3 regions of the Mesorhizobium sp. M0217 genome follow, and region 3 is predicted to be linked to each of the others. Evidence: riboswitches for the same ligand, from Rfam matches in the RefSeq annotation. Region 3 holds a riboswitch; each other region holds the start of a gene.

What was found. A riboswitch is a leader RNA that binds a small molecule or an ion and turns the genes downstream of it on or off. The one in region 3 is predicted to bind cobalamin.
Region 1: another riboswitch for cobalamin. It lies ahead of metE (5-methyltetrahydropteroyltriglutamate--homocysteine S-methyltransferase); the one in region 3 lies ahead of NKJ18_RS06880 (DUF1636 family protein).
Region 2: another riboswitch for cobalamin. It lies ahead of NKJ18_RS12450 (aromatic ring-hydroxylating oxygenase subunit alpha); the one in region 3 lies ahead of NKJ18_RS06880 (DUF1636 family protein).

The regions. Positions count from the first base shown of each region.
Region 1 is NZ_JAMYSN010000025.1:11,487-21,431, reverse strand. Features, by position in the region: gene NKJ18_RS27055 (ArsR/SmtB family transcription factor) at 109-453, shown strand; gene glyA (serine hydroxymethyltransferase) at 493-1,830, shown strand; gene metK (methionine adenosyltransferase) at 1,884-3,059, shown strand; gene NKJ18_RS27040 (adenosine kinase) at 3,165-4,157, shown strand; gene NKJ18_RS27035 (hypothetical protein) at 4,158-4,451, shown strand; cobalamin riboswitch at 4,806-5,006, shown strand; gene metE (5-methyltetrahydropteroyltriglutamate--homocysteine S-methyltransferase) at 5,102-7,453, shown strand; gene NKJ18_RS27025 (cytochrome-c peroxidase) at 7,896-8,951, opposite strand; gene NKJ18_RS27020 (hypothetical protein) at 9,907-9,945, shown strand, end outside.
Region 2 is NZ_JAMYSN010000006.1:12,104-22,048, reverse strand. Features, by position in the region: gene NKJ18_RS12485 (nucleotidyltransferase family protein) at 1-1,440, opposite strand, end outside; gene NKJ18_RS12480 (glycosyltransferase family 2 protein) at 1,440-2,132, opposite strand; gene NKJ18_RS12475 (glycosyltransferase family 2 protein) at 2,117-2,869, opposite strand; gene NKJ18_RS12470 (glycosyltransferase family 2 protein) at 2,903-3,646, opposite strand; gene NKJ18_RS12465 (serine kinase) at 3,643-4,692, opposite strand; gene NKJ18_RS12460 (PqqD family protein) at 4,846-5,268, opposite strand; gene NKJ18_RS12455 (FAD-binding oxidoreductase) at 5,428-6,528, opposite strand; gene NKJ18_RS12450 (aromatic ring-hydroxylating oxygenase subunit alpha) at 6,566-7,813, opposite strand; cobalamin riboswitch at 7,931-8,132, opposite strand; gene NKJ18_RS12445 (DUF680 domain-containing protein) at 8,632-8,838, shown strand; gene NKJ18_RS12440 (DUF680 domain-containing protein) at 8,905-9,108, shown strand; gene NKJ18_RS12435 (DUF680 domain-containing protein) at 9,179-9,412, shown strand; gene NKJ18_RS12430 (ABC transporter ATP-binding protein) at 9,485-9,945, opposite strand, start outside.
Region 3 is NZ_JAMYSN010000002.1:478,386-488,330, forward strand. Features, by position in the region: gene NKJ18_RS06850 (NADH-quinone oxidoreductase subunit D) at 1-1,153, opposite strand, end outside; gene NKJ18_RS06855 (four helix bundle protein) at 1,220-1,597, opposite strand; gene NKJ18_RS06860 (NADH-quinone oxidoreductase subunit C) at 1,631-2,233, opposite strand; gene NKJ18_RS06865 (NuoB/complex I 20 kDa subunit family protein) at 2,238-2,819, opposite strand; gene NKJ18_RS06870 (NADH-quinone oxidoreductase subunit A) at 2,810-3,175, opposite strand; gene NKJ18_RS06875 (winged helix-turn-helix domain-containing protein) at 3,503-4,705, shown strand; cobalamin riboswitch at 4,735-4,939, shown strand; gene NKJ18_RS06880 (DUF1636 family protein) at 4,978-5,403, shown strand; gene cobW (cobalamin biosynthesis protein CobW) at 5,406-6,458, shown strand; gene cobN (cobaltochelatase subunit CobN) at 6,477-9,945, shown strand, end outside.

The DNA.
Region 1 (9,945 bases), on a different contig from region 3:
CGGTCGTCACGGCCACCGAGATTTGTCCGGTCGTTGGACAACCTTCGAAATCTGCAACTTCCGTGGAGAACGCGAAATGAGAAATTCGGCAGGACTTGGCCCTGAGCCATGATGACACTGGTTAGTCGCCTACGCATGGCAGCGCATCCTGACCGCCTTCGAATCCTGGGCCTTTGTGCGCATGCGGACCTAACTGTCTGCGAGCTAGCGGAGATTCTGGGCGTGTGTCGAGAGCGGGTTGCGCGACACGTCCGGCTGCTCGCCAGAGCCGACTTTCTTTCCTGCAACGAACAGCCTTCGTGGCGCTCGTACCATCTCAAAGCAGGATCCAGCGACGGCGGGCTGGTACAATTATTGGTCGATCTCCTGCCCCATCGCGACGGCTATCATAAACAGGACCTGCAGCGGCTCGAAGCGGTACGAGACACGCGGCCGAAGGGACCGCGTGCTTGATCGTGAAATAGGTCAATTCAATTGGAGCGCGAAGCTACCATGGACAACTCCGCCGACGGCGCGATCGCACAGCCCGACACCCACGGGCGGTCTTCCTTGGCCGCGGTTGATTGCCGCGTTCACGAGCTGCTTCTGAGACAGGAGCGGCAGGAGCGGACGACCCTCAAGCTCATCGCCTCGGAGAACTTTGCGTCCTCGGCCGTGCTGGAAGCGAACGGCTCGATTTTCACGAACAAGTACGCCGAGGGGTACCCCGGCGCGCGCTACTACGCTGGAAACGAGATCGTTGATGAGCTTGAGAATCTGGCCATTGAGCGCCTGAAAACGCTATTTGGCAGCGAGCATGCCAACGTCCAGCCTTATTCCGGCTCGCCGGCCAACCAGGCTGTCTATCGTGCGCTTTTGACTCCCGGTGACAAAGTCATGGGCTTGCCCCTTCCGGAAGGGGGCCATCTGACTCATGGTTGGGCCATCAACTTTTCCGGAACTGACTATCAACGCGTGCCCTATGGGCTAGATGAAAAGACACAGCAGATTGACTATGACCGCTTGCGCGAGACAGCCAAGCGGGAACGGCCGCGGCTCATTTGGGTCGGCGGAACTGCTTACCCGCGTGTCTTTGACTACGCGGCAATGGCAGAAATCGCCCTGGAAGCGAACTCCTATCTCGTAGCCGACATTGCGCACATCAGCGGCCTGATTGCCGCAGGAGCGCACCCGAATCCCGTGGGCCAGTGCGACGTGGTCAGCAGCACGTCCCACAAGTCGATCCGCGGTCCCCGCGGTGGCTTCATTTTGTCAAGGAACGAAGATCGCTATCAGGCGCTGTATCATACAAAGAGCAAATACAATCTCGCCAGACGAATAGACCGGGCGGTCTTCCCTCACCTGCAAGGCGGGCCCCACATGAATGCCATCGCTGCGCTAGCGGTTGCCTTGCACGAAGCCGCGAACCCGTCCTTCCGAAGCTACGGCCAACAGACGGTCAAGAATGCCAAGGCTCTGGCACATGCACTGCTTGAGCGAGGTTATGACCTGGTGACCGGGGGGACGGACAATCACATGCTGATCCTTGATCTTCGCGATCGGCCACTATCGGGCAAGGCCTATGCCGAGCGACTAGCAAAGGCAGGAATCATCACAAACTTTAATATGGTGCCTGGCGACCCGCGGCATCCGGCGGTCACAAGCGGAATTCGCCTGGGGGCGCCAGCAGTGACGTCAATGGGCATGCGCGATGTGGAAATGGTGCAAATTGCTGGCTTCATTGACTCCGTCCTCCAGCGGCCAGACGACGAAGATCTCCATGCCTGCGTGCGAAGAGACGTTGCCGACTTGTGCGCTGCGTTCGAGGTCCCGGGCATCTGCGACAAGTAAGGTCGGCCAAGCAAAATGCCCATACCACATCCAACACCCGAAGCGAGGTATTCATGGCTAGGCAGTTCGTGTTCTCTTCCGAATCGGTTGGCGCGGGGCACCCGGATAAGTTGGCCGACAACATCTCGGATGCCATCCTCGATGCCATCCTCCGCACAGATCCCAAGGCGCGCGTCGCCTGTGAAGCGTTGGTAAAATCAGGGATAGTCGTTCTGGCTGGCGAGATTACCAGCGATGCGCAGGTGGATTATAGCCAAGTTGCGCGCGATACGATTCTCGACATTGGGTACGACGACGAGGCCGTCGGCTTTGACGGCCGGCGTTGCTCCGTCGTTCATGCCCTCACCGAGCAGTCGCCCGACATCAGCCAAGGCGTTGACGAGGGCAGAGGGCAAGACCTCCAGCAGGGAGCGGGAGATCAGGGCCTCATGTTCGGCTACGCATGCCGCGAAACCGATACCCTGATGCCTTTGCCAATCCAGCTCGCTCATCGCTTGACGAAACGGCAGGCGTATGTCCGGAAGGCACAACAGCTTGGCTGGTTGCGTCCTGACATGAAATCCCAGGTCTCAGTGCGCTATGAGGGGTTGCGCCCGGTCGCCCTGGATACGATCGTCGTGTCGACGCAACATGACGAGCAGGTCTCGCAAGAGACTGTCCGCGAGGGCGTCATTGAGGAAATCATAAAGCCTGTCCTGCCGACCCACCTTGAGACGGAAGGCATCAGGATTCTGGTCAACCCGACGGGGCGGTTCGTAGTCGGCGGGCCGCGCGGCGACTGCGGTCTCACTGGACGCAAGATCATCGTCGATTCCTATGGCGGGATGGGTCGTCATGGCGGCGGCGCCTTCTCGGGCAAGGACCCGTCCAAGGTTGACCGCTCAGCTGCCTATGCGGCCCGCTATGTCGCAAAGAACATCGTCGCTAGCGGACTTGCGGACGTGTGCGAGGTGCAGCTTGCTTACGCAATCGGCGTGGCCAGTCCGGTTTCCGTCATGGTCAACACGTTCGGGACAGCCAGGGTTGAGGAAAGCAGGATCGAGCGCCTCATTCTTGAGTTGTTCGATCTGAGACCGAAAGGCATTATCAAGATGCTTGATCTCTTACGACCTATATACCGCAATACAGCGACCTATGGCCATTTTGGCCGTGAAGAGCCTGATTTCACCTGGGAGAAGACAGACAGGGCGGACGAATTGCGTCGCGAGGCAGGACTCGCCGCCCCGTGAGAGCCGCCGGCGAACGGATTGGCGAGCGGAAAGCCCATTCCCACCGGGCAGACCCGGCCCGGCCGGCGTGGCGAGAAGCCGGCAGGTTCCGAGGCGGAGACATTGATGCCGGATTTTGACGTGCTTTGCATCGGCAATGCCATTGTCGACATCATCGCCCAGTGCGACGACGCTTTTCTCGAGACCAACGGCATCATCAAGGGTGCGATGAACCTCATCGACACCAAGCGCGCCGAGCTGCTCTACAGCCGCATGGGGCCGGCGATCGAGGCCTCGGGCGGCAGCGCCGGCAACACGGCGGCGGGCGTCGCCAGCTTCGGCGGCCGCGCCGCATTCTTCGGCAAGGTATCGAACGACCCGCTCGGCGAGATCTACGCCCATGACATCCATGCCCAGGGCGTTGCCTTCGACACCAGGCCGCTTGAGGGACAGCCGCCGACGGCGCGCTCGATGATATTCGTCACCCCCGATGGCGAGCGTTCGATGAACACCTATCTCGGCGCCTGCGTCGAACTCGGCCCGGAAGACGTCGAGGCCGACAAGGCATCCGGCGCCAAGGTTACCTATTTCGAGGGCTATCTGTGGGATCCGCCGCGCGCCAAGGAGGCGATCCGGCAGACGGCGAAGCTCGCACACGAGGCCGGGCGCGAAGTGTCGATGACTTTGTCGGATTCGTTCTGCGTCGACCGCTACCGGGACGAGTTCCTCGAGCTGATGCGCTCGGGCACTGTCGACATCGTCTTTGCTAACAGCCACGAGATCAAGTCGCTCTACCAGACCTCGTCCTTCGACGAAGCGGTGGCGCAGATCCGCAAGGACTGCAAGATCGCCGCCGTCACACGCTCGGAAAAAGGCTCGGTTATCCTGCGCGGCGACGAGACCGTCACCATCCAGGCGACGACGATCCGCGAGTTGGTCGACACCACCGGCGCCGGCGATCTCTACGCCGCCGCTTTCCTGCATGGCTACACGCAGGGCCGCGACCTCAAGACCTGCGGCGATCTTGGCTCGCTGGCGGCCGGCCTGGTGATCCAGCAGATCGGCCCAAGGCCAAGGCAGAATTTGCGCCGCGAGGCGGAACGGGCTGGGTTGCTGTAGGTGGGCGAGCAACTAACCAGCTGCCCTGCTGAGACGATCAGCGCAGTGGCCGAACTGTGTCAAACCTCGCTCATATCGACAGCCATTCGCTCCGGAGAACTGACCGATGCTGATGCCGTAAAGCTCGCTGGAGAGGTGCAAGGCGGGCTTGCCTTGACGGCGTTCACCGATATCCAGATCGCCGCCGGCATTTTCCAGAAGCTCAGCTTGTGGAAGGCCAATAAGGTTCCTGAGGTAACGGAGAACTCGCGGCGACCGTCGGAGCACTTGAACTTGCGATCACGTCCCGCGTAGCAGCGAAGGATGCCGAATGCGGGCAGACTGGTTCCCATTGGTCTGCGACCAGCGGAACTGGCAGCTGGGCTTCATCCTCGTCAATCTCATTACAGGACGGGACGGGCCCACTTCGGCTTGTTGTTCTGCCAGCATGGCACGGACGAGTGGATGCCAATAATCTATGAGAACAGGTCGTTCACCCAAGCTGCGTCGCAGCCCGACAGGAATCCGCTAGTTGGACAACGGTGGCAGGGGTGCAGCTCCGGCAATGGGCGGACTGAATATTTCACAATGCAGACAAAGACGTAAAGGACGTACCACATAACGACATAAACATTTCGTTATGCGGTATTGACGAGGTGCGGGCTGCTGTGATTGTCTGCGCGTCGTGGTTCTCCGCACGGCGCTGCCGCAGCGGAGCTAAGAGGGAAGCCGGTGCGATGCCGGCGCTGCCCCCGCAACTGTTAGCGGCGAGCCAAACCCACTCATGTCACTGAGGCGAATAGCCTTGGGAAGAGGGGTAGAGGCTATGACCCCGCGAGCCAGGAGACCTGCCACGACGAATTACGTCCACGGGCGGGGTGTCTCGGTGGCCGCTGCAACCCGGCGTTCGTGCCGGCCTGCTAGCGCCTTCCTTGTCATCGACGCCCCAACCATCGGGGTATGACATGACTGACTCTCAGCAAATTCCTGTAGCAACGCTCGGCGTGCCGCGCTTCGGTCGTCGGCGAGAATTGAAATTCGCGCTTGAAAGCTACTGGTCCGGAAAATCGTCCGCTGGCGACCTTCTCACGACGTCGAAGGCGCTCCGTGCCGCTAGCTGGGAAGAGCAGCGCGATCGCGGCGTGTCGAAAATACCGTCAAACGACTTCTCGCTTTACGACCATGTGCTCGACACCGCAGCCATGGTCGGCGCCATTCCCTCCCGTTACGGCTGGAATAGCGGCGAGGTCCCACTTGACATCTACTTCGCAATGGCGCGCGGCAACCAGGGTCAGACGGAGGATTGTGCATACGCTGGTCACCAGGAGGCGGCTCATGGGCCCGGTGTAACCGCGATGGAAATGACCAAGTGGTTTGACACAAACTACCACTACATTGTGCCGGAACTGGATGATGATCAGACGTTCGCCCTCTCGTCGACGAGACCCGTCGATTACTTCCTCGAGGCCAAAGCTCTCGGCATTCACACACGCCCAGTCATCCTTGGCCCCATCACCTTCCTCAAGCTGGCGAAATCACCTGCCGAAGGGTTCGATCCTATCGCGCTCCTACCGCGGCTGCTGCCCGTTTACGAGCAACTCCTGCAGAGGCTGAAGCTGTCGGGAGCCGACTGGGTGCAGATCGATGAGCCGGCGCTTGTCCTCGATCTGAACTCCAACGAACGAGCTGCGTTCGAGTTCGCCTATGGCCAGCTGTCGAAAGCCGCGCCCGAGCTGAAGATCATGCTGGCTACGTATTTCGGGCATCTGGGAGACAATCTCGAAACCACGGTTTCTCTGCCCCTGGCCGGGCTGCATATTGATCTCGTGCGCGCTCCCGAGCAGCTGGAAACGGTGGGTCGGCTCGCTCCGAAGGATCTGGTGCTCTCGCTTGGCTTGATCGACGGCCGCAACGTCTGGCGTGCGAACCTGCCCGCCATTCTCGACCGCATCAAACCGATCGTCGCCGGCTGGCCCTTGGACCGCGTCGAGATCGCGCCTTCTTGCTCGATGCTGCATGTGCCGATCGACCTGCGCATGGAGACGGAACTCGACGCCGACATCAGCTCGTGGCTCGCCTTCGCGGCCCAGAAGACCGACGAATTGGTGTTGCTGGCCCGGGCCTTGTCCCAAGGCAGAGATGCGGTGGCTGGCGCTTTGAAAGCGTCTGCCGAGGCTGCCGCCACGCGCGTGACATCCACGAGGATCCATGACCCGCTTGTTCAGGGGCGGATCGCTAGCATTGACGACAGCGCGAAGCGACGAGAGAGCGCTTTTGCCGAGCGCTCCAGAGTCCAAGCCGGCTCACTCGGGCTGCCGCCGTTCCCGACGACGACCATCGGGTCCTTCCCGCAGACGCCGCAGGTACGCAAGGCGCGGGCCGCTCATGCGAAGGGCCAGCTGAGCTATGTCGACTACGAGATGTTCCTGAGGAAGGAGATCGAGGCTGCAATTCGCTGGCAGGAAGAGATCGGGCTGGACGTGCTGGTGCACGGTGAGTTCGAGCGAAACGACATGGTACAGCATTTCGGCGAGCAGCTGTCTGGCTTCGCCTTCACCCAGCATGCCTGGGTACAAAGCTATGGGTCGCGGTACGTGCGTCCCCCCATCATTTTCGGCGACGTATCGAGGCGCAATCCGATGACAGTGCGCTGGTGGCAATTCGCCCAGTCGCTTACGGAAAAGCCCGTGAAGGGAATGCTGACAGGCCCAGTCACCATTCTCAACTGGTCTTTTGTTCGCGACGACGTACCCCGCTCCGAAGCCTGCCGCCAGATCGCGCTCGCCATCCGCGACGAAGTGACGGATCTCGAAAGGTCCGGCGCAAGGATGGTCCAGATCGATGAGGCCGCGTTTCGCGAAGGATTGCCACTGCGCCAATCTGACTGGAAAGTCTATCTCGACTGGGCTGTCGAATGCTTCCGGATCGCTTCAACGGGTGTAAAGGACGCGACTCAAATTCATACCCACATGTGCTATTCGGAGTTCAACGAGATCATTCACGCGATCGCTGGAATGGATGCGGATGTCATTTCGATTGAGACGTCGCGCTCGAAGATGGAACTGTTGGAGGCCTTCACGAACTCCAAGTATCCGAACGAAATCGGTCCCGGCGTCTATGATATTCACTCACCACGCGTCCCGAAAGTCGGCGAGATTTCGGACTTAGTCATGCTTGCCCGCGAGCGACTGTCCGACGGCCAACTGTGGATAAACCCGGACTGTGGCCTCAAAACACGCAAATGGGAGGAGGTCCGCCCTGCCCTCATTAACATGGTCGCGGCAGCACGCGCGCTCCGGCAGAAAGTGCAGGCGTGAGGCTTCTCTTCCTCACCGTGTGGGGAGTTGCCGGCTGGCGGATGTCGGCCGGGAATATGCCAAACCGATCACACTCTTGGAAATAAGCCACACGGCGAAAATGTGCAATTTTCCTTCGGCACGTGTCCTCATCCCGCAGAAATATAAATGTGACACTACGCTATAGTATTGGTCCTTGGGAACATACAGGCCCCGCGCCTCGAACAAATCGTACACACGTCGTTTCTCAAAGTAGACTGCTTGGCATGTTCGCTCAGGCGGCGACAATATATGGTGCAGCGCGTCTGTCCGCTTCCCCAGCTGATTCGCGCAGACGACGGGCGAGGTGGCAGGTTTCGGGTATTGCTAGCGTCCCGCCAATTCGGAAATGGACCTCGCGATTCGTCCGTCCAAGTAAAAGTCGCATCATTGTCGATTGCCACGTCCGCAGCCAGCTGGCCCTTTATTTTCCTGAGATCTGCGTTACAGGCCGGGGCGTTGTCGCCGTTTCGGAGGGTAAGATGGGATAGGCGACCTCGGGTGCCTCTCCGGTCAGCGAGTTGAGGAAGGCAACAAGCAGGTCAACTTCTTCGTCCGCCAGTACTACGCCAAGCTGGGTGGTCCCCATGATAGCGACGGCCTGTTTCAGATCCCAAACCTTGCCCGAATGAAAGTATGGCGCGGTGAGTGCAACGTTGCGCAGCGGCGCCACGCGGAAAACATAGTAGTCATCGGCTGCATTGGTGACCGCAAATCGGCCCTTGTCTTTTTCCGGCAGGACCACGGCGCTGGGCTGTTCCACGAGGCCGAATGGGAAATAGGCTTGCCCACCAACGTTGATGCCGGCATGGCAGGACGAGCAGCCTTTGTCCATGAAAAGCGCCAGGCCCTGTTTCTGTTCGGAAGTCATGGCAAGCTCATCACCATTCAGGAAGCTGTCGAACGGGGCCGGTGTGACCAGTGTCGCCTCGAAGGCTTCGATTGCCTTGGCGAAGTTGTCGAAGGTGACCCGATCGGCTTCAGCCGGAAAAGCTGCATCGAACCACTGGACATATTGCGGCATGGACTTGAGCGTGGCGATGACTTGGTCCGGTGTATTGGCCATTTCGATGCCGGCTTGGACCGGTCCCTTCGCCTGAGCCTTCAGGTCTGCGGCACGACCATCCCAGAACTGAGCGATGTTGAAGACAGCGTTCAGTACAGTCGGCGCGTTGCGCTGTCCCTTCTGCCAACCATGGCCGATCGAGGTTTCGTGATTGTCGTCGCCGCCGGTGGCCAGGTTGTGGCACGAGTTGCACGACAAGACGCCTGACGCCGAGACGCGTGGATCGAAAAACAGTGCCTTGCCGAGAGCAATCTTTTCCGGGGTGATCGGGTTGTTGGCGACTGTCGGCGTGGTGGATGGCAAAGCCCTGAAGGTGGCCAATGCCGTATCTCTGAGGTCGGTGGGGATCGAATCCGCAGCAAAGGCGGTGGGTGCCAGCAAGGTGACAGCCATCGTTCTGAATAGGATTTTCATAAATTGTCTTCCTGCGTCGTGCACGCAGCCACTATGCGATCTGCGGCTCATGAACGCCCTGAGCTAGATCAGCTGAGGGAGAGGACCGGGGTCTGACACCTGTTTTCGCGGCTGAGCTGGGAGCCTTTGGAAGTGATCGCTCTTCTCCATTGGACTTCAGGGAGGAGGAGTACCCCTGCTCGGCAACCGTTTGTATGCATCAAAGCACGCCCTGAGGGCGGCTTCGTAGAATCGGTCACTGCGATCTTCCAGCCATCGTTGAGAAAGTCGATAGCGTCCGCAAGACTGGCAATCTCTTGCACGATGTGCTCTGCACGCCTTGCGAAAAGTGAGCTTCTGAAACGTCAGGGTTCATTCGTTCCTCCTGACCTGCTGATTGCGTGAATCGGCCTTGTCGACACCCGCCGACTGCACATTGTGATGTCACCAGCGATGGCGATTTCAATACCTAAGCAGCGACGGTCTATGCGACAGTATGGATGTCCTGTCGGAATAGCCGGTTCGCCTTATCGACGTCACACCGGCATATAGCTCCGCTTCTACGAACATCCCATCACGCGAGGAAAGACATGGCCAACACGCGCAGTATCGCCAATCTAGCCCTTGTGTCGGCGCGGCGCTTGAGCAGGTCCACCGACTGTAAGTGCCTCACACCTTGATCCACAGATCCTAGGCGATGACCACGTTGTCGTCATAATTTGACGGGCGCGGGGCATTGGCCCATAAGCGAGCCACCGCAATCTGTGCGGTTGCCAATGCGAAATGAAGTGAATTGGAATGAATCTCCGGTTTGCGAAACACGCACGTCCGACGCAGCTTGCGTTGACAGAGGCGGTTTTACGCGCAATAGCACTTCCGCCGGCCTATTTTTGTGGAGTTCAATTGTGGTTCGGCCAAGGGCGCTGGGCGCCGGACGGGCCCCGTGTAAACCTCATTAAAGAGAGAGAGACCCTGCATGGAAGAATTCTTACCGCGCATCGCCACTGGTGCCGGC
Region 2 (9,945 bases), on a different contig from region 3:
CAATTGGAACGGCAGCGCGCCATAGGCGGCGACTTCGGCCTCATTGTCCCAGTTGCGGAACTGGCGCGATGGCCGTGCCTCGATCACCAGAGGCCGGCCGGTGTCGTCCACCGTTACCTTGCCGCGAAAGCGCAGCACACGTCCGCCGCCGGCGCGGCTGATCACCATGGAACGCAGGCGGGCGACATGGCCGCCGCCGGCATTGATTTCCATCTCGATGCGGCGCCGGATTGGTGGAACGACGATCCTGACGGTGACGTCCAGCACCATCTCTCCAGTCCTGTCCGGACGCGGCAGGGGCTGGGAAAGCGCGAACGGTTCCGGCGTCGCTCTTGCCTTGCGCAATGTCGGCCTGCCGCGCCAGACGGCGGGCGTCGGCTGCTGCAGGCGGCCCTTCTTGCGTTTGAGGCGCAACTGCTTGGCAAAGCCTCGCGACAGCCAAACGAGGCCGCCGAAATCGGTGCGCGGCTTGGCCTGCAGCACCGAGGACCAGCGCGACAGGCCGGCGCGGTCGGCCAACTCAATCGTCTTTGCAAGTTCGGCCTCCGGCACCGCGATGCCGATCTCCAGGCAGAGATAGGAGAGCGCCACCGCCGCGGCGACGGCGAGGCCCCGCTTGGCGACGACGTCGGCGAACACGCCCCAGTCGACTGCGCCACTCTCGATGGCGACCGCACAGTCGACCAGCCAGTCGCTGTGGGTGTGGGCATCGAGGCCGCCATGTGCGATGGCGAGCGCCATGCGGTCGGCCGGAGAGGGAACAAGCACGCGGACGCCATTGAAATCGGCTGACAGCGCCCGCTGCCAGATCGCCAGATCATCTTCCGCGCTTTGCTGCGACCCGTCATAAGCGAGCTGGTGCAGGTCGATGTCGCCGAAACTGCCCTTGAAAAAATTCATCGAACGCAAGGACGCCAGCCTGGTGCGCAGATATTGCGGACTGACGCCGGTGGCGATCTGCCAGTCGCGTTCGCTAAGCACATCGAAGGCGGCAATCATGGCCTGCGGGCGCACCAGCATGTCGATGTCATGCGCCACCCGGCCGCGCTGCGCCGACGCGTTGACGGCGATGCGGCTGGCGCCTTTGATAAGCATCACCGCGCAGCCGGCGTCGATCATGGCCTGTAGCGCCGGCTCGGCCTCGCGCGCAGCCAGCCGCGATTTGGTCCACAGCATCTTTTGCAGGCCGACAAGACGTGGATAGGCCGGATGCCCAGCGAGCTTGCGGCCGAACTTGTCGGAGATCGCGGCCAGCAGCCGATGCTCTCGGAAGGCAGCATGGTCGATGTCGTTCTCATCGAGCCAGCGCGCCGCATAGCCCCCGGCCGCCTCTTCATCGGGGAGCAATGCGGCCTTCAGCAACTGGTCTAGGCCGCCAGTGGGCCATGACCAACCATAGTCCGGAAACCGACGGCCGATACGGCGCATGGCATTGGCCATCAGTCGGCGCTCGCCTTTTTCGCTGCTCGCCTTTGCATGGCCAGCCTTACGACTTCGACATAACCGCGGTCGCGCACGGGGTCGCGTCCATAGGACATGCTGTCGGGCCGGATGCGGCGCAAGGTCAGGACATCGTCGAGCATGGCAAGCGCAAAGCCCGCCTCACGGGCACGGGCGATCCAGTCGACCATGTCGCCGCGACCGCCTTGCGGGTCGATGATCGGACCGACGGCCTCGGCCACCTCCCGGCGGATCATCATCGTCGTGCGCGACCAGCCCGCCACCGCCACGTCCTGTTGCACATCGGGCTTGTCATCGCGAAACGTCCGCCAGTGGGCAAAGACGCCTGCCGTCGCGGGAAACCGCTCGAAATGCTCCAGCTGCCTTTCGATCTTGGTCGGCAGCCACAGATCGTCCGCATCGAGCGTGGCGACGAAGGGCGTCGCCAGCGCGGCGATGCCCCTGGTGGTGGCGCTGCCTGGTCCGGCATTGTCCTGGCGCAACACCCGCACCGGCATGCCCAGCGCATTGACCACCGCGACCGTATCGTCGGTCGAGCCGTCATCGACTACGATTATGGCGTCGGGCTGGACCGTCTGGGCCGCGACCGATCGCAGCGTCTCGGCGATGGTGGCGGTCGCGTTGAAGGCCGGAATGACGACGCCGTAGCTGGCCATCACAGGAAACGCCAATTCGCAAGTTCCTTGAAATCGAAGATGCCGTCGACAGGGTGCAAGGAGCGGTCGGCCTCGCGCCGTTTCATCGACTTGTAGACGGCGCGCATGAATTCGCGAAAAGGAACATCGGCCTGCCTGGTCATGTTGCCGGGATGGCGCCGGTAATAGAGCGCAACAGTGTCGGGCATCGTGAATTTCGGACCGCTTTCGAAAGTGCGCAGCAGATAGTCGGTGTCCTCGGCCTGGTGGAAATCCTCGTCGAAGCTGCCGATGCGTTCGACCAACCGCCGGACGAAGATAGCGGGAGACAGGTGAATGCCGCGAACCGTCATCGAGTGGCTGTCGGCTGTCGGCTCCAGCGTATCGTCATCTATGTCGTCGACCAGCGTCATGCGCGAATAGGTCAGCTCGAGGGTGGGGTCTGCGTCGAAACAGGCCAGATCCGCCTTGAAGCGGCCCGGCGGGGAAATGTCGTCCGAATCGAGAAACGATACCAGCCCGGTCTGCGGCAGCAATTGCCGCAAGCCCGCGTTGCGTGCCCGCGTCACCCCGGCATTCTGCTGCTGGAAAAGGCGAATGCACGGCGCCTCCGCGATCAGCGAACGCACGACCGCCACCGAACTGTCGGTCGAACCGTCATCGATAACGATGATGTCGAGATCGGCGGCATCGCGCTGCCTCAGCAGCGAGCGCAGCGCCGAGCCGACATGGCGTTCGCGGTTGTAGACCGGCATGATCACGCTCAGCTTCAAGCACGCATTCCAGGCTGTGATCTGTTCATTCTTTCACCACTCTGCCGGGCGCTTGATCTCGAAAAGCCCCTCGACCGGGCGCCGCGACGGATCGGCCTTGCGCCGCCGCAAGGATTTCTGAATCACACGCAGATATTCGCGCACCGCCACATCCCTTTGCTTGGTCAAATTGCCGGGGTGGCGCCGGTAGTATACCGCGACGGTGTCGGGAAAAATGTGCTTCGGGCTGGTTTCGAAAATGCGCAGAAGATAGTCGGCGTCTTCGCCCTGCCGGAACTCCTCGTCGAAAGCACCGGCACGGTCGATCAGTGCCCTGCGGAATATCCCGGCGCTAAGGCTGACGCCGCGCACGGTGGGACCTGCGCCGCCCGGTGCCGGTTGGAGGGTTTCGTCGTCCATGACATCGACGCGCGTCATCAGCGAGTAGGTCAGCTCGAGCGCAGGGTCGGCCGCGAACAGGGGTAGGTCAGCCTTGAATCGTCCAGCCGGCGAGACGTCGTCCGAATCCAGGAACGACACCAGTTCGGTTTGCGGCAGCAACTGCTTCAGCCCTGTGTTGCGGGCGTTGGCCACGCCGTGATTGGCCTGCTGGAACAGGCGGATGCACGACGCTTCCCGCATGATGGCGCGGAGTGCTTCAACGGAGCTGTCCGTCGAGCCGTCGTCGACAACGATGATATCGAGATCGGCATCGTCGCGTTGCCTGAGCAGGGACCGCAACGTCGAAACGACATAGATCTCCCGATTGTAGACCGGCACAATGATGCTCAACTTCATGCAGCGCCCCGAAGGACGAAATCCGCAATCGTGCCGGCGATCTCGCGCGGCTCGGTCCCCAGCGACAGCCGGTAGCATGGCAGATCGCGGGTAAGCTCGCTGAAAAAGCGAAAGCCCGCTTCCCGCTCGCCCGGCATCTGCACGATTCCTGACGGCGCCAAGGCGATCATGGCATCCTTGCGCGATATGGGCATGACCGAGCTTCTCGCACCTCCCCTGATATGGGGCACTATCAAAGCAATAATGTCCAGACTTGCAGGAGTTGGTCGAGGCGCGACCTCGTTGATGTGAAAGGCATGCTTGCCTTGCCAGTTCAGCGGTTGGTACGAATTTAGCCGACCCTCCAGCTTCAGCCGCTTGAAGCCCTCCGGATCCTGCTTGAGCGTGGCAAACAGCGGATAGGCCGTCACCCCCTCGGTCCGGTCGATCAGCACATAGTCGTCGCCGACGCTATCGAGCCCATTGAGCAGGCCGGCGACGACCGTTCCCGATTTGCCGGCTCCGCCGGAGCCCGCCAGCAACACGCCCTTGCCATCGATGCCCAGCGTGCCGGCATGGGTGAGCCGCATGCCGCGCGCCGCATATTCCCAATGCAGGAAGGCGCGCAGCGGCGCCCCTTGTTCCCATGGCGGAAAGGCGTCGGCCGACATCATCAGCTGCGCCCCGACATGGCGTTGCGGATCATGGAACTGCCAGAAGTCGAGATCATGATAGTAGCTGCCGCGCAATCCGGCCTCTTCCAGCCGGTTGGCAAAGGCATGATGGTTGTAATCGCCTCGGCCCCAGGTGGCCGGGGCGGGGACGCCATCGATGGCCGGGTGGGCGACGAAAATGCGGCAGCCGTCAGATGCAGACGGATTTTCCGGGGCCGGTATGAAGGCATGGCTCATGGCTTCCGCCAGCGTGCCATGGTCGAGGTGGACACTCAGGTCCAGTCCCGGCAACCGCACCCCGGCGGTAACGGGATAGAAGGCGGCGGCGCTTTCCGCGGCCGCCAGCACATGGCGGGCATAATCCGGCAGGGTTTGCAGCGTGATCAAAGGCATGTGTTCGTTGTTCCAGCGTCCAGAATTGCGCCGGGTCGCCTGATGCATGTCGCTCGGGGTGGCCCCGGTTTTGAGACGACGACATGCATAAAATCAAAGATCTAAACCGCGTCGCCTGAGTCCGTTCAAACGCGACGCGCTTTAGGGAAACGATTATGCCTGTTTCACCGCCGGCCAGCCGAGAGGTTCCTCGACCTCATGGATCGGGTCGACAATGATGAGATCGGCAAGGTCGTCGTGGACATCGACCTTGAGCGGCTCATTGCTGGCAGCAAGCGCAGACGACAGCTCGCCCGAAAGCGGTTGCGCCGGTGTTTCGGCTGGTGCAAGCAACCCGAAATCGAGCAGTCGGGCAACGAAGCTTTCGAGGTCGGCCAGGCTTATTTTTGCGGCGGCCGCGGCAGCTCCGACCAGCGCTTCAGTGGCGACGCCGGACGACAAAGCCTGCCAGACCCGGCTGCCGGAATCGGAAAAGCCGAAATACTTGCCGTTCGAAAGATCGAGAACGACGGCTTCGCCATCGAATGATTCGAAAACGATGTCCTTGCTTGCGACCGCGTAGACCCGCTGTTGCATCGCTCTGTCCCCCGTTCCATGCGCCCATGAAGGGATGCGCCAGTTTCACGGCCTGCCAGCCCTTCCTAAGTGCGTCTAAATCACTCGGCCTATGCTTGGCAAGACAAAGACCCGCGAACACCGCCTGCGTCGGCGACCGTTGCGGCGAAGTCGACCGGCTCAAGCCTCGATTTCGAGCGCCGACAACGGTTTCGAGCAGCAGGCAAGGATGAAACCGTCATCGATCTCGTGGTCGAGGATGCCGCCATTGTGGCTCATCTCGACTTCGCCGGAGACCTTCTTCACCTTGCAGGTGCCGCACAGGCCGAACTCGCAGGCGGCGGGAATCCGCACGCCCGAGCTGCGCGCGGTCTGCAGCACGGTCTGGCCGGCGACGCAGCCGGCATCGACCTCCGAAAGCGAGAAGCGGATCGGCGTCACGGCTTCGACAGGTGCAGCGATGCCGTCCTCGACCGGGGAGGCAAACGGCGCCGGAATTTCCTCCATCACAGGCGCGGCAAAGCTCTCCTGATGGTATTTCGTCATGTCGAAGCCGGCGGCATCCAGCATGCCGCGCACGGCGCGCATGAACGGATCGGGGCCGCAGCAGAAGATTTCGCGCTCGCGGAAATCCGGAGCCAGCAAGGGCAGCCGGATCGCATCGATGCGCCCCATATGGCCGTACCAGCCTTCGCGGCTGGAACGTTCCTCGATCATGAAGCCGAGCGACAGGCCGGGCATATGGCCGCCGAGCAGTTCGAGTTCCTTGCGGAAGATGATCTCTTCGGCACGCCGCGCGCAGTTGACGAAACCGACATCGGTCCATGGCGCGCAGTCGTTCAGCCAGCGCAGCATCGACATCATCGGCGTCACGCCGGAGCCGGCGGAAATGAACAGGTATTTGGCCGCCGGGTGGCTGTGCAACGAGAAGTCGCCGGCCGGTCCGTAGGCCTTGACATGCGAACCGGGCACCAGATGGTCGAACATCCAGCGCGTGCCGATGCTGCCGGCCTGCGCCTTGACCGTCACCGCGATCGAAAACGGCCGCGATGGCGACGACGACAGCGTGTAGGTGCGCATCAGCGGCCCGTCCGGTGTCGGCAGTTCCAGCGTCAGGAACTGGCCCGGCTTGTAGCGGAACCAGGTCTGGTTGTCGGAGCGGAAGGTGAAGGTCTTGACGTCGGGCGCCTCGTCGCTGACGCCGATCACTTCCAGCACCTGCAGCCTATCGTTCCACGGCGCCATCTGGTCAAGATGGCGATAGAGCCCAAGATCCGTCATCGCATTCATCCTCTGGTCCCTCTTCGCCTGCTCCAGCTCACGCGACGCTGCGTAGCGCCGGCCGGCCGCCTTCGGCAAGGCGCGGGCCGATGAAGGCCGCGTACCATTCGACGAACTGGATCACGCCGCCCTCGTGCAGCTCCGAATAGGGGCCGGGCTCATAGGCCGGAGACAGGATGCCAAAGGCGTTTTCCTCGACGATGCGGCGGTCCTGGTCGTTGGTCTCGGTCCAGACATGGGTGAGCTCCTCAAGGTTGTAGTCGACCCCCTCGACCGCATCCTTGTGCACCAGCCACTTGGTCGTCACCGCGGTTTCGGTGGCGCTGATCGGCAGCACCCGGAAGGTGACCGCATGGTCGATCAGTATGTGGTTCCAGGTCGTCGGATAGTGGTAGTGCATCAAGGTGCCGATGCGGTCGGCGGCAACAGTGTCGGACAGGTTCTTCGTCACCGCGCGCTTTCCGGACATCGTGTAGCTGACGGCATCGCGCAGCAGCGGCGCGCGGGTGGCGCGGTATTGCCCGGCCGGATCGATGCGGAACTTGCTCGGCAGGCCCGCCGCCTCGCATTTCGCCCAGTGCGCCAGCATCTCCGGATCGCTGTCGGCGCCCTGCACGCCGGTCACCGTCGGCGCTTCGGGGAATGTCTTGCACAGCTCTGGATGATTGCCGGCGCAGTGATAGCATTCGCGGTTGTTTTCCCAGACCAGCTTCCAGTTGCCCTTCTCGATGATGGTGCTCTCGAAGGCGACCTTGGCTTCATTCAGCCGGTGCGGCTTGAGGTAGGGCTCTATCATGGCGCGCATCGGCGCAAAGTCGGCAGGTTCTTTCGCCAGGCAGATGAAGATGTAGCCGCCGACGCTCTCGCAGGCGACGGGCTTCAGGCCGAACTGGCTCTTGTCGAAACCGTCGGCCATCTGGCGGGCAAACAGCAGCCGGCCGTCAAGCTCGTAGGTCCACTGGTGATAGGGGCAGACAAGCTTTGCCGCCATGCCCTTCTCAGTGTTGCAGACACGGCTGCCGCGATGGCGGCAGGAATTGTGAAAGGCGTTGATGTTGCCCTTCTGGTCGCGGACCAGCACCACCGGATAATCGCCGATCTGCACGGTGATATAGCTGCCGGGCTTCGGCAGTTCGCAATCATGGCCGATGAACAGCCAGTCGCGATACCAGATAAGCTCCATGTCGAGCTTGAAATAGTCCGGGTCGGTGTAGAAGGGCTGTTCCAGCGAAAAGCCTTGCTTGCGGCCGTTCAGGAGCCTCAGCATGTCGTTGCGCGTATCCATAGTTCTGTCCTCGTGGTTTAAGGACTGAACTTGGTGGTGATGGAGGAAGGATCGGACGCAGGCCGGCGCGGCGCCGGACATGCACTATCCACCTCTTGACCGCCCACCGCGATCAGTCGAGTCTATGCATCTCGGGCTGGTTTCCGGGCTCTGGAGTTGTCCTTGCGGACCATCGCGACACCTTCCCAGGCTCTTGCCCAGTGGTCTCCCGTTGCGACTTCAACTCCACCACCGTTGCGGGGGCAGCGCCGGATTCTGACCGGCTTCCCAATTCTCCGCTGCGTCGTCACGAAGCGGCACCTGAGATGCGATCATCTAATCACGGCAGCGATCGCGACGTCGGCATGAAAGCGACATCATATCCATGCGGCGCGACACGCGCGGCATACGCCCCCCGCCGCCGGTCAAAGAGCTGAGACGTTTCTTGCGACGCCATCATCGCCGTTTCGAATCGCTGCGGATCCAGTTCGATCGGGGGCAAAAAGGGCTCAACGGTATCGAAAAGTTACTATTAGCAATCTCTAATCGAACCGAACGGTTCGTTTCTGTTGACAATGCGTGCAGGACGGTGTGAACGACGGCCCGGAAACCGACATCGGAGCGAACCACTCGGTTCGGCATAAGCGACTGAAAACAATGCGATAAATTACCATAGAGGAACTTCCTGGCACAATTTCAAGGTGCAGGACCGTGGTCCACACGGAACAACTTCGTGATTGGAAACCAGCCTATGGCTTTCCCACATCGGGGCTGTCCGAACGACGCGAATTCCTCCCAAGACACGCCGCTAGACGGACAGACAAACTGGAGTACTAAAAATGAAAAAGATCATCCTCACTGCCGCAGCCGTTTTGGCGATCACCGGCAGCGCCTTCGCCGGTAGCGACAATTACGGTTCCAATGGTGCGAACCAGCCAGCCGTCTCGGTCGACAGCTCGTATACGGCTTCCATTCAGAAGCCGGCGCACGCTGACAAGCAGCCTGTCGTTCAGGGCGCCGACCGCGACCTCTACGGCAATCGCTGATCCCGACCAAAGAAGGGCGGCTAACCCGTCGCTCTCGGGATCCCAAAAAATTCAGGAGTATTTGAAATGAAAAAGATCATCCTTGCTGCCGCCGCCGTTTTGGCCATCTCCGGCAGCGCTTTCGCCGGCAGCGACAACTACGGTTCGAACGGCGCCAACCAGCCTGCGATTACGTCGACCGATAGTGGCCATACGGCTTCGGTTGAGAAGTCGGCTCCAGCCGAGCAGGCGCCTGCCCACGGTGCCGACCGTAACCTTTTCGGCCGCTAAAGCCGGTTTCCAGCACGTGGCGGGCTTATCCGCTGCAGCTGGCGGCATCAGAAAAATTCAGGAGACTAAAATGAAGAAGATCGTTCTCGCCGCCGCAGCCGTTCTGGCTGTTTCGAGCGCTGCCTTTGCCGGCAGCGACAATTATGGCTCCAATGGCGCCAACCAGCCGGCCGCTGCCGTCGACACCACCCGCACTTCGTCGACCGGCACCAACTCGGCGGTCTACAAGCTGCTGAACTCGTCGGACGACCAACAGAAGTTCGTTCCTCAGAGCAGCGACAGGGATCGGTTCGGCAACAACTAACAGCCGAAGCTTAAAAAAGAGCGGCGGGCCTAGCCCGCCGCTCTTTTTTCATGCCTGTACGACGCAGCTATCTCAAGCCGCCTTCACTTCCACCGGCTTGAGCGAGAAGGAGTGCCCATCGGCGTCGAAGATGTGCAGGTCCCCGGCATCCGCGGTCAGCCGCAGCTTTGCCCCGCGCTTGACCTCGACATTGCCGGGCAGCTTGGTCACCAATGGCAGGTCGGCGCGGCCGATATCGATATAGACCAGCTGCACCTCGCCGAGCTGCTCCACATAGTCCACCACGCCCTCGAAAAGATATTCCGTGCCGGTGGCGACCGACAGATCCTCCGGCCGCACGCCGAAGCTGACCGCCGCACCCTTGGCTGACGCCGGCGTTGCAATCGGCACCGTGGCCTTGCGGCCGCCGACATGGCTGACGATTGTCGGGTTGCCCGTCCTGTCGATCGTCGCCGGCAGGATGTTCATGGCCGGCGAGCCGATGAACTGGGCGACGAACAGATTGCCGGGCTTCTTGTAGAGGTCCATCGGCG
Region 3 (9,945 bases):
CCAGGACGGCAGTGACGTCGGCCAGCATGTGGCCGCGGCAGAGGAAATCCATGGCTTGCAGATGCGCGAAGCCGGGCGCGCGCAGCTTGCAGCGATAGGGCTTGTTGGTGCCGTCGGAGACGAGATAGACGCCGAACTCGCCCTTCGGCGCCTCGACGGCAGCATAGACCTCGCCGGCCGGCACGCGATAGCCCTCGGTGTAGAGCTTGAAATGATGGATCAGCGCTTCCATCGAGCGCTTCATCGCCTGGCGCTTCGGCGGCACCACCTTGCCGTCGAGGTTCGACACCGGCCCGGTGCTCTCCTTGCCGAGCAGAAGGTCGACGCACTGGCGCATGATTTTCGCCGACTGGCGCATCTCTTCCATGCGCACGAGATAACGGTCGTAGCAGTCGCCGTTCTTGCCGATCGGGATGTCGAAATCCATCTCGGAATAGCATTCATAAGGCTGCGACTTGCGCAAATCCCAGGCCGCACCCGAGCCGCGCACCATGACGCCGGAAAAGCCCCAGGCCCAGGCGTCGGCAAGCGACACGATACCGATATCGACATTGCGTTGCTTGAAGATGCGGTTGCCGGTAAGCAGCCTGTCGAGGTCGTCAAGCGACTTCAGGAACGGGTCGATCCACTTGCCGATGTCCTCGACCAGCTTCGCCGGCAGATCCTGGTGCACGCCGCCGGGACGGAAATAGGCCGCATGCATGCGCGAACCGGAAGCGCGCTCATAAAACACCATCAGCTTTTCGCGTTCGACGAAACCCCACAGCGGCGGCGTCAGCGCGCCGATATCCAGCGCCTGCGTCGTCACATTGAGGATGTGCGACATGATGCGGCTGAGCTCGGAATAGAGCACGCGGATCAACTGGCCGCGCTTCGGCACTTCGATGCCGAGCAACCGCTCGGTGGCGAGCGCGAAGGCATGCTCCTGGTTCATCGGTGCGCAATAGTCGAGCCGGTCGAGATAGGGCACTGCCTGCAGATAGGTTTTGTGCTCGATCAGCTTTTCGGTGCCGCGATGCAGCAAGCCGATATGCGGATCGACGCGGTCGACCACCTCGCCGTCAAGCTCCAGCACAAGACGCAAAACACCGTGCGCCGCAGGGTGCTGCGGTCCGAAGTTGATGTTAAAGTTGCGGACGGAGGTTTCAGCCATTCTGGCGCCTCTGGCGAAGAGTCAGTAGTGAGTAGTGAGTAGTGATCATCAATCTCAATGCCTGCTTCATTCCGCCTGCTTGGCCTGCACCGTTCGGATAAGAGATCTCATCATTTTTCCAATCTCTTCGCATCGCAGCAGCAGCTCAATCTCATTGTCTTTTCGCAGCAGGCCAACCCGACATGCCAGCAGTATGTGTGTCTCCAGTTCCTTCAACGAGCCTTGCGCCATGCGCAAAAATTGAACGAACGACCCTCTGTTCTCCCGACCGTATCCCTCCGCGACGTTCGCTGCGACCGAAACCGCCGATCGGCGCATCTGAGAGGTCATGCCGTAAATCTCATCCCTCGGAAACTCTTTGGTGAAACGGTAGCAATCCTCAGCAAGCGTCATCGCCGATTGCCACACCTTCAAGTCGCGATAAGATTCGATCCGTTGCTCCAAATCTTTTGCTACTGACTACTCACTACTTCCTACTCACTGTTTCGCCTTCTCATCGCCCGGCAGGACGTAGTCCGTCCCTTCCCATGGCGAGAGAAAATCGAAGTTCCTGAATTCCTGCTTCAATTCCACCGGCTCGTAGATCACGCGCTTGGCTTCGTCGTCGTAGCGCACCTCGACGAAACCGGTCAGCGGGAAGTCCTTGCGCAGGGGATGGCCCTCGAAACCGTAGTCCGTGAGGATGCGGCGCAGGTCCGGATGGCCGGAGAACAGCACGCCATAGAGATCGTAGGCCTCGCGCTCATACCAGTCGGCGCCGGGATAGACAGCGGTGAGCGACGGCACCAGCGTCTCTTCGTCGGCCTGCACCTTGATGCGGATGCGCAAATTCTGCTTCGGCGAAAGCAAATGATAGACGACATCGAAACGCTTGACGCGCGACGGGTAGTCGGCGCCGCAGATATCGATGATCGAAATGAACTGGCAGCCCGAATTGTCACGCAGGAAGCTTGTCACCTCGATCAGATTGTCTGTAGCAACCGAGATCGTCAGTTCGCCATAGGCAAGCACCGCATCGGTGACGCGGCCCGGCAGCTTTTCGCCGAGATAGGTCGACAGTTCGCTCAGGGATGCGGCCATGGGTCTACCGTTCGATCGTGCCGGTGCGGCGGATCTTCTTCTGCAGGAGAAGAATGCCGTAGAGCAGCGCTTCGGCGCTCGGCGGGCAGCCGGGCACATAGATGTCGACCGGCACGATGCGGTCGCAGCCGCGCACCACCGAATAGGAATAGTGATAATAGCCGCCGCCATTGGCGCAGGAGCCCATCGAGATGACGTAGCGCGGCTCCGGCATCTGGTCGTAGACCTTGCGCAAAGCGGGGGCCATCTTGTTGGTCAGCGTTCCCGCCACGATCATTATGTCCGACTGGCGCGGCGACGCGCGAGGAGCCACGCCAAACCGCTCCGAATCATAGCGCGGCATCGAGGTGTGGATCATCTCGACGGCACAGCAGGCGAGACCGAAGGTCATGAACATCAGCGAGCCGCTGCGTGCCCAGGTGATCAGCGCCTCGGTCGAGGTGACCAGAAAACCCTTGTCGGCCAGTTCATTGTTGATCTCGAGGAAGAACGGATCGTCGGAACCGACCGGACGTCCGGTATTGGGGTCGATCAGGCCTTTGGGCTTCGGCGCGACGAGCGTTCCGGAACTGTCGTTCAATCCCATTCCAGCGCTCCTTTTTTCCACTCATAGGCAAAGCCGATGGTCAGCACCGCCAAAAACACCATCATCGACCAGAAACCGAGCATGCCGATCTTCGAGAACGACACCGCCCACGGAAACAGGAAGGCCACTTCCAGATCGAAGATGATGAACAGGATCGACACCAGGTAGAAGCGGATGTCGAATTTCATCCGGGCATCGTCGAACGAGTTGAACCCGCACTCGTAGGCGGAAAGCTTCTCCGGATCGGGATTGCGATAAGCCACCAGGAACGGCGCGATGATAAGCGACAGGCCTACAACTGCGGCCACGGCGATGAAGAGGACGATGGGCAGGTATGAACTGAGGAGTACGTTCATGCTCGGCTTTCCGTTGGCGGCCAATCCACTTTGATTACAGCAACCAACCCTAATGCGGAAGCGCGACAGTTTAACCGCTGAACCGTTTTAGGTGCCTTTGCTGCAACGCGGCGAGGGTTAGCGCACGGCTTTCAGCGAAGCAAGTCAAACCTTGTTCAAAAGACAGTGCTGGACGGCAGGCCGGGAAAAACTGGTCCGATCTCCTCCTGTTTGATTTCCTTCATCTTTCACTCCACTTTTGTCTCCTGACACATCTCCCGCCATTTGCCTGCTAGCATGACCGGAATCGCCGGCTAAAGTCGGGAAAATGGTTCGAGGCAAGACACTTTGACGAAGGACAAAATCTCACTCCCCGCGGCCAGGCGCATCGCGCTCGCCGCGCAAGGATTTCTCGATCCCCGCCCGGTCGGCACGCCCGATCGCCGCCACCTCGCCCGCGTGCTGTCGCGCACCGGCTTGCTGCAGATCGATTCCGTCAGCGCGGTGGTGCGCGCCCACTATATGCCGCTCTATTCGCGGCTTGGCCCCTACCCGCTGGCTTTGCTCGACAATGCGGCCATCACCCGCAAACGCACGGTGTTCGAATACTGGGCGCATGAGGCCTCGTTCCTGCCGGTCGAGACCTACCCGCTGATGCGCTGGCGCATGCAGCGGGCCGAGCAAGGCGACGAAATGTATCTCGGCCTCGCCAAATGGGGCCGCGAGCACGCCGCCTATATCGAAGAGATCTACCGCGCGGTCGCCGAGCGCGGCCCGATTGCCGCTTCGGCACTGGAAGGCCAGAAAGGTTCGGGCGGCTGGTGGGGCTGGAGCCACGCCAAGCACGCCTTCGAATGGCTCTTCTGGGCCGGACGCATCACCACGGCGCACCGCCGTGGCTTCGAACGCTTCTATGACCTGCCCGAGCGCGTGCTGCCGCAGGCGATCCTCGATCTGCCGGTGCCGACCGCCGAGGACGCGCACCGCGAATTGCTGCGCATTTCTGCCCGCGCCCACGGCATCGCGACGTCGGGTGACCTGCGCGATTATTTCCGCTTGTCGCCGGCCGACATGAAGGGCCGGTTGGAGGAACTGGTCGAGATGGGCGAGTTGCTGCCGGTAAACGTCGAAGGTTGGGACAAGCCGGCTTACCTCTATAGGGACGCCCGCCTGCCGCGAAAGATCGAGGCCCGCGCCTTGCTGGCCCCCTTCGATCCGGTGGTCTTCGAGCGCGCGCGCACCGAGCGTCTCTTCGATTTCCGCTACCGCATCGAGATCTACACCCCGGCCGACAAGCGGCAATATGGCTATTACGTGCTGCCTTTCTTGCTCGGCGACAAGATCGTCGCCCGCGTCGACCTCAAGGCCGACCGGCCTGCGAGTGTCTTACGCGTCCACGCCGCCTATGCCGAAGCAGGCGCACCGCCTGAGACCACCGCACAGCTTTTCGAGGAACTAAAGGAGATGCAGGGCTGGCTTGGCCTTGAGCGCATCGAAGTGACGCCGGCCGGCAATCTGGGGAAACCCCTGGCCGACATCGCCATGTCGTAGCCGTGCGTTGACACCGCCGCCCGCAAAAGCCTAAATCCGCTGCAGACGGTCCCCTGCCCGCAACGGCAAGGGCCAAGAGGGAATGCGGTGCGGGATTTCGGTCCCAAATCCGCGGCTGTCCCCGCAACTGTAAGCGACGAGCCAAGGCCGAAAGCCACTGGGTAACACCGGGAAGGCGGCTAACCAAGGCGACGACCCGCGAGCCAGGAGACCTGCCGTCTGAGACAAAGTATCCGATCGCCTGGCGGGTTTCCGGGCAAGGAGCACGGTTTTTGGACCAGAACAGCAGTTTTTCGGCTGGCACAGCGGACATTGCGTCCGGCGACAACGACGCCCTGACCGGCGTGACCGTCATCGTCTGCGCCTCCTGCCGCGATGAGACCGGTTCCGACGCCCATCCGCGCGCCGGCGAATTGCTGGCTGAGGACACACGCCGCGCCGCTGCCGGCGATATCCGGGTCCGCACCGCCGAATGTCTCGGCAATTGCAAGCGCCGCCTCAGCGCCGCGATCCTGCGCGATGGCTGCTGGAGCTATGTCTTCGGCGATCTGACCGCAACCAGCGGCGCCGACCTCGTTACCGGCGCAAAGCTCTTCGCGACTTCGGCCGACGGCCTCATCCCGTGGCGCGGCCGGCCCGATAGCCTCAAGCGCGGCCTCGTTGCCCGCATCCCACCCCTCGACATGCTGAAGGACTGACGATGAACGCTTCAAACCCGGCCGCCAACCTCTCCCGTGTTCCCTGCACTGTCGTTACAGGCTTCCTCGGCGCCGGCAAGACGACGCTGGTCCGCCATCTCCTGGAAAATGCCGGCGGCAAGCGCATCGCCATCATCGTCAACGAGTTCGGCGACATCGGCATCGACGGGGAAATCCTGAAAGGCTGCGGCATCGACACCTGCCCCGAGGAAAACATCGTCGAACTGGCCAATGGCTGCATCTGCTGTACAGTCGCCGACGATTTCGTGCCCGCCCTCGACAAGATCCTCGCGCTGACACCGAAGGTTGACCACATCCTGATCGAGACCTCGGGCCTGGCTCTGCCCAAGCCGCTGGTCCAGGCGTTCCAGTGGCCGAGCGTGAAGAGCCGGGTAACCGTCGACGGTGTCATCGCCGTGGTAGACGGCCCGGCGCTGGCCGAAGGCCGCGTCGCCAACGACATGGACGCTTTGCAGGCACAGCGCGCTCAGGACGAGACGCTCGACCATGACGATCCTGTCGAAGAAGTGTTCGAGGACCAGATCGCCTGCGCCGATTTGATCATCCTGTCGAAGAGCGATCTGATGGACGCCCCCGGTTCGGCCCGCGCCAACGCCATCATCAATGAACATTCCGCCCGCGCGGTAAAAATCGTGCCGACTGCGCATGGCAAGGTCGACCCGTCGGTGCTGCTTGGCCTCGGTCTCGCCGTCGAAGACGACATCGAGAACCGCAAGTCGCATCACGACGGCGCTTTCGATCATGAGCATGACGATTTCGACACCTTCATCGTCGACATCCCCTCGATCGCCAATCCCGACGACCTGGCCAAGCGCGTCGCCACCGCCGCCGAACAGGAAAACGTGTTGCGTGTAAAAGGCTTCGTCGATGTCGGCGGCAAGCCGATGCGGCTTTTGCTGCAGGCCGTCGGCCCACGCGTCAACCATTACTATGACCGCGCCTGGACGGCCGAGGACGATCGCCGCTCGCGTCTCGTCGTCATTGGCCTGAAGGGGCTGAACCGTCCGGCGATCGAGCGTATACTCGCCGGTTGATCTCAGGCACGAGCCGCGATGCATATACTCGCCACGACCTCCGCCTCGCTCGACGATCTCGCCGAGCCAGTTGATCTCCGGCAGACGCCGGCGGATATCGTGGCGCTGTCCTTCACCGACAGCGACCTCGCCGGCCTCGCGGCGGCCTGGAAGGCCGATGCCGTCCGCCTGCCGTCGATGCGGCTGGCGGCGCTGCGCGACCTGCGCCATCCCATGTCCGTGGACCTCTGGATCGACAGCGTCGCCCGCCACGCCAAGGTGATTTTGGTGCGCATCCTCGGCGGCTACGACTGGTGGCGCTATGGCTGCGACCAGCTTGCCGCGACTGCCGGTGCGAACGGCATCAAGCTGGCGCTGCTGCCGGGCGAGAGCCACGACGAGGATCTCAGGCTGATCGAAGCCTCGACGCTGCCGCGCGAGGATCTGGACGGCCTGCTTGGTTATTTCCGCGAGGGTGGCCCGGAGAATATGACGGCGCTGGTGCAAAGATTGGCGGGGCTGGCGGGACGGGATGCGGGGGCGGCTGACCCGGTCAGCGTGCCGAAAGCTGGCTACTACGAGCCTGGCCGCGGCGTCGTAGGCAAGTTGAATTTTGCCGATGTCGGCGTTCCTTCACACCCCCCTCTGTCCTGCCGGACATCTCCCCCGCAAGGGGGGAGATCAGCCGTTACCAAAGGCGGCTCCTCTCCTGCTCCTTTGGAGATCTCCGCAAGGTCTGCGATTGGCGAAAACATTTATGAGAGCACAATCTGCCCCCTTGCGGGGGAGATGTCCGGCAGGACAGAGGGGGGTGGGCCGGAACTCGGCGCAGACAACATCAACCTTCCCATCATCCCCATCCTATTCTACCGCTCGATGCTGCTGGCCGCCGATGTCGCGCCAATCGATGCCCTCTTTGATGCACTCCGCCAGCGCGGCATGAGACCGATCCCGATCTTCGTCTCCAGCCTCAAAGACCCGACCTCCCTGGCCTTCGTCGAAACCGCACTGGCCTCGCTCAACCCCGCCGCCATCATCACCGCAACCGCCTTCGCCTCCGGCGCCGAACCCGGCGTCCAAACCCTGTTCGACCGCGCCGGCGTGCCGGTCTTCCAGGTCATCGTCGCCACCACCCGCCGCAACGTCTGGGACAACAACCAGCGCGGCCTGGCGCCCGCCGACCTCGCCATGCATGTCGTGCTGCCCGAACTCGACGGCCGTATCCTTGCCGGCGCAATTTCCTTCAAGGGCGAGAGCGAGACCGACCCGGCGCTCGGCCACCGCGCTTTCGCCAACCGCCCGGAACCGGATCGCGTGGCGCAAGTGGCGGACAGGCTAGCGGCGTTCACACGGTTGCAGCAGACGCCCCGCGCGACGCGTAAGTTGGCGATCCTCATTCCGGACTATCCGAGCGCGCCCGGCCGCACTGGCTATGCAGTGGGCCTGGATGTGCCGTCCAGCGTGCTGGCCATGCTGCATGACCTGAAGGAGCAGGGCTATCGCGTTGACGGGATTCCAGAAACGCCGCGTGCGCTGCTGGACGCGTTGGAGCGGAGCGATGGTGGGCTGGGGCTGGATGAGTATCTGGACTTCTCAAAGGATTTGCCGGCTGAGGCACTGGCTGCAGTCGAGGCGGCATGGGGCGCTCCTTCACCCTCCCCCTTGTGGGGAGGGTCGGTTCGCGACATTCGCGAAGCGGATAGCGCGAAACGGGGTGGGGGTAGCGGTGCACCACCCCCACCCGGCGCTGCGGGCCACCCTCCCCACAAGGGGGAGGGTAAGAGCGGCTTCCCCTTCCGCGCCGCCACCTTCGGCAACATCACTGTCGCTCTCGCCCCCGACCGTGGCCGCTCGGCCGACCGCCGCGCCGATTACCACGACCCGACGCTCCCTCCCCGCCACAACCTCATCGCCTTCGGCCTGTGGCTGCGCAAATCGCTCCGCATCCATGCTCTCATCCATGTCGGCGCTCATGGCACGCTGGAATGGCTGCCCGGCAAGACGGTAGCGCTCTCACAAAACTGCTTCCCCGAGATCGTCACCGGCTCGCTGCCCGTCATCTATCCCTTCATCGTCTCCAATCCCGGCGAGGCGGCGCAAGCCAAGCGGCGCATAGCAGCCGTCACGCTTGGCCATCTGCCGCCACCACTGGCAGCTGCTGGCCTTGATGAAGAGCAGCACAAGCTCGAGCGCCTCGTCGACGAATACGCCCAGGCCGACGGCCTCGACCGCCGCCGGCGCGATCGTCTGGCCAAGCTGATCGTCGACACCGCGCAAAAGACCGGCCTCGCCTCCGAAGCCGGCGTCGCCAAAACCGACGCGCCCGACGAGGCGCTGCGCCGCATCGACGCCTGGCTCTGCGACCTCAAGGATTTCGCCATCAAGGACGGCCTGCACATCTATGGCCGCGCTCCCGACGACGAGCCCGACGCCATGCGCCGGCAAAGCGCCGAAGCCGAGAAGGCCGCGCTGCTGGCGGCGCTCGACGGCCGTCACATCAAGGCGGGTCCGGCGGGCGCACCGGCGCGTGGCCGCTCCGACGTGCTGCCCACCGGCCGCAACCTGTTCACCTCCGACCCGCGCACCATGCCGACGCCGACCGCCTACGATCTGGGAAAGGCGGCGGCAGAAGAAGTCGTGCGCGGCTATATGCAGTCGCATGGCGACTGGCCGCGCTCGCTGGTCATCGACCTCTGGGGCTCGGCCTCGCTGCGCACCGGCGGCGAGGAGATCGCGCAAGGCCTGGCGCTGATGGGCTGCCGGCCGCAATGGGATTCGGCCACCGGCCGCATCACCGGCATCGAAGTGCTGCCGCCGGCCACGCTCGGTCGCCCGCGCATCGATGTCACCTGGCGGATTTCGGGTCTGTTCCGCGACATGTTCCCGACCCAGATCGCGCTGATCGACGCCGCCGCCAACGCCGTTGCCGCGTCCGACGAGGACGATTCGGAAAACCCGCTCGCCGCCAGAACCCGTGCCGATGGCAAGATCGGCCCGCGCATCTTCGGCACCTCGCCCGGCACCTACGGCGCCGGCGTCGAGGACCTGCTGTCCAGCGGCGACTGGGTCGGGCGCGAAGAAATCGGCCGCGCCTATCTCGATGCGACATCACATGCTTATGGCGGCGCAGAGGGCGAAGGCATCGCCTCCCCCGGCGCTTTCGAGACCCGCGTCGCCGAGGCCGATCTGCTGGTCCACACCGGCGACGATCCCGGCCGCGACATTCTCGAGGGCTCCGCCGACGTCGCCTTCATCGGCGGCTTTTCGGCCGCCCTTGCGGCATTGGGCCGAAATGCCGACGTCATCGTGCTCGACACCACCGACCCGCAAAAGCCGAAGCCGCGCTCGGTCGGCGAGGCTGTGTCGCGGGTTGTGCGGGCGCGAGCCGTCAATGCGCGCTTTATAGCCGGCCAGATGCGGCATGGTCCGCGCGGCGCTTCCGAGTTTGCCGAAACCGTCGACCGCCTCATCGGCTTTGCCGAAACCACGCACGCCATTTCGGGCGCGT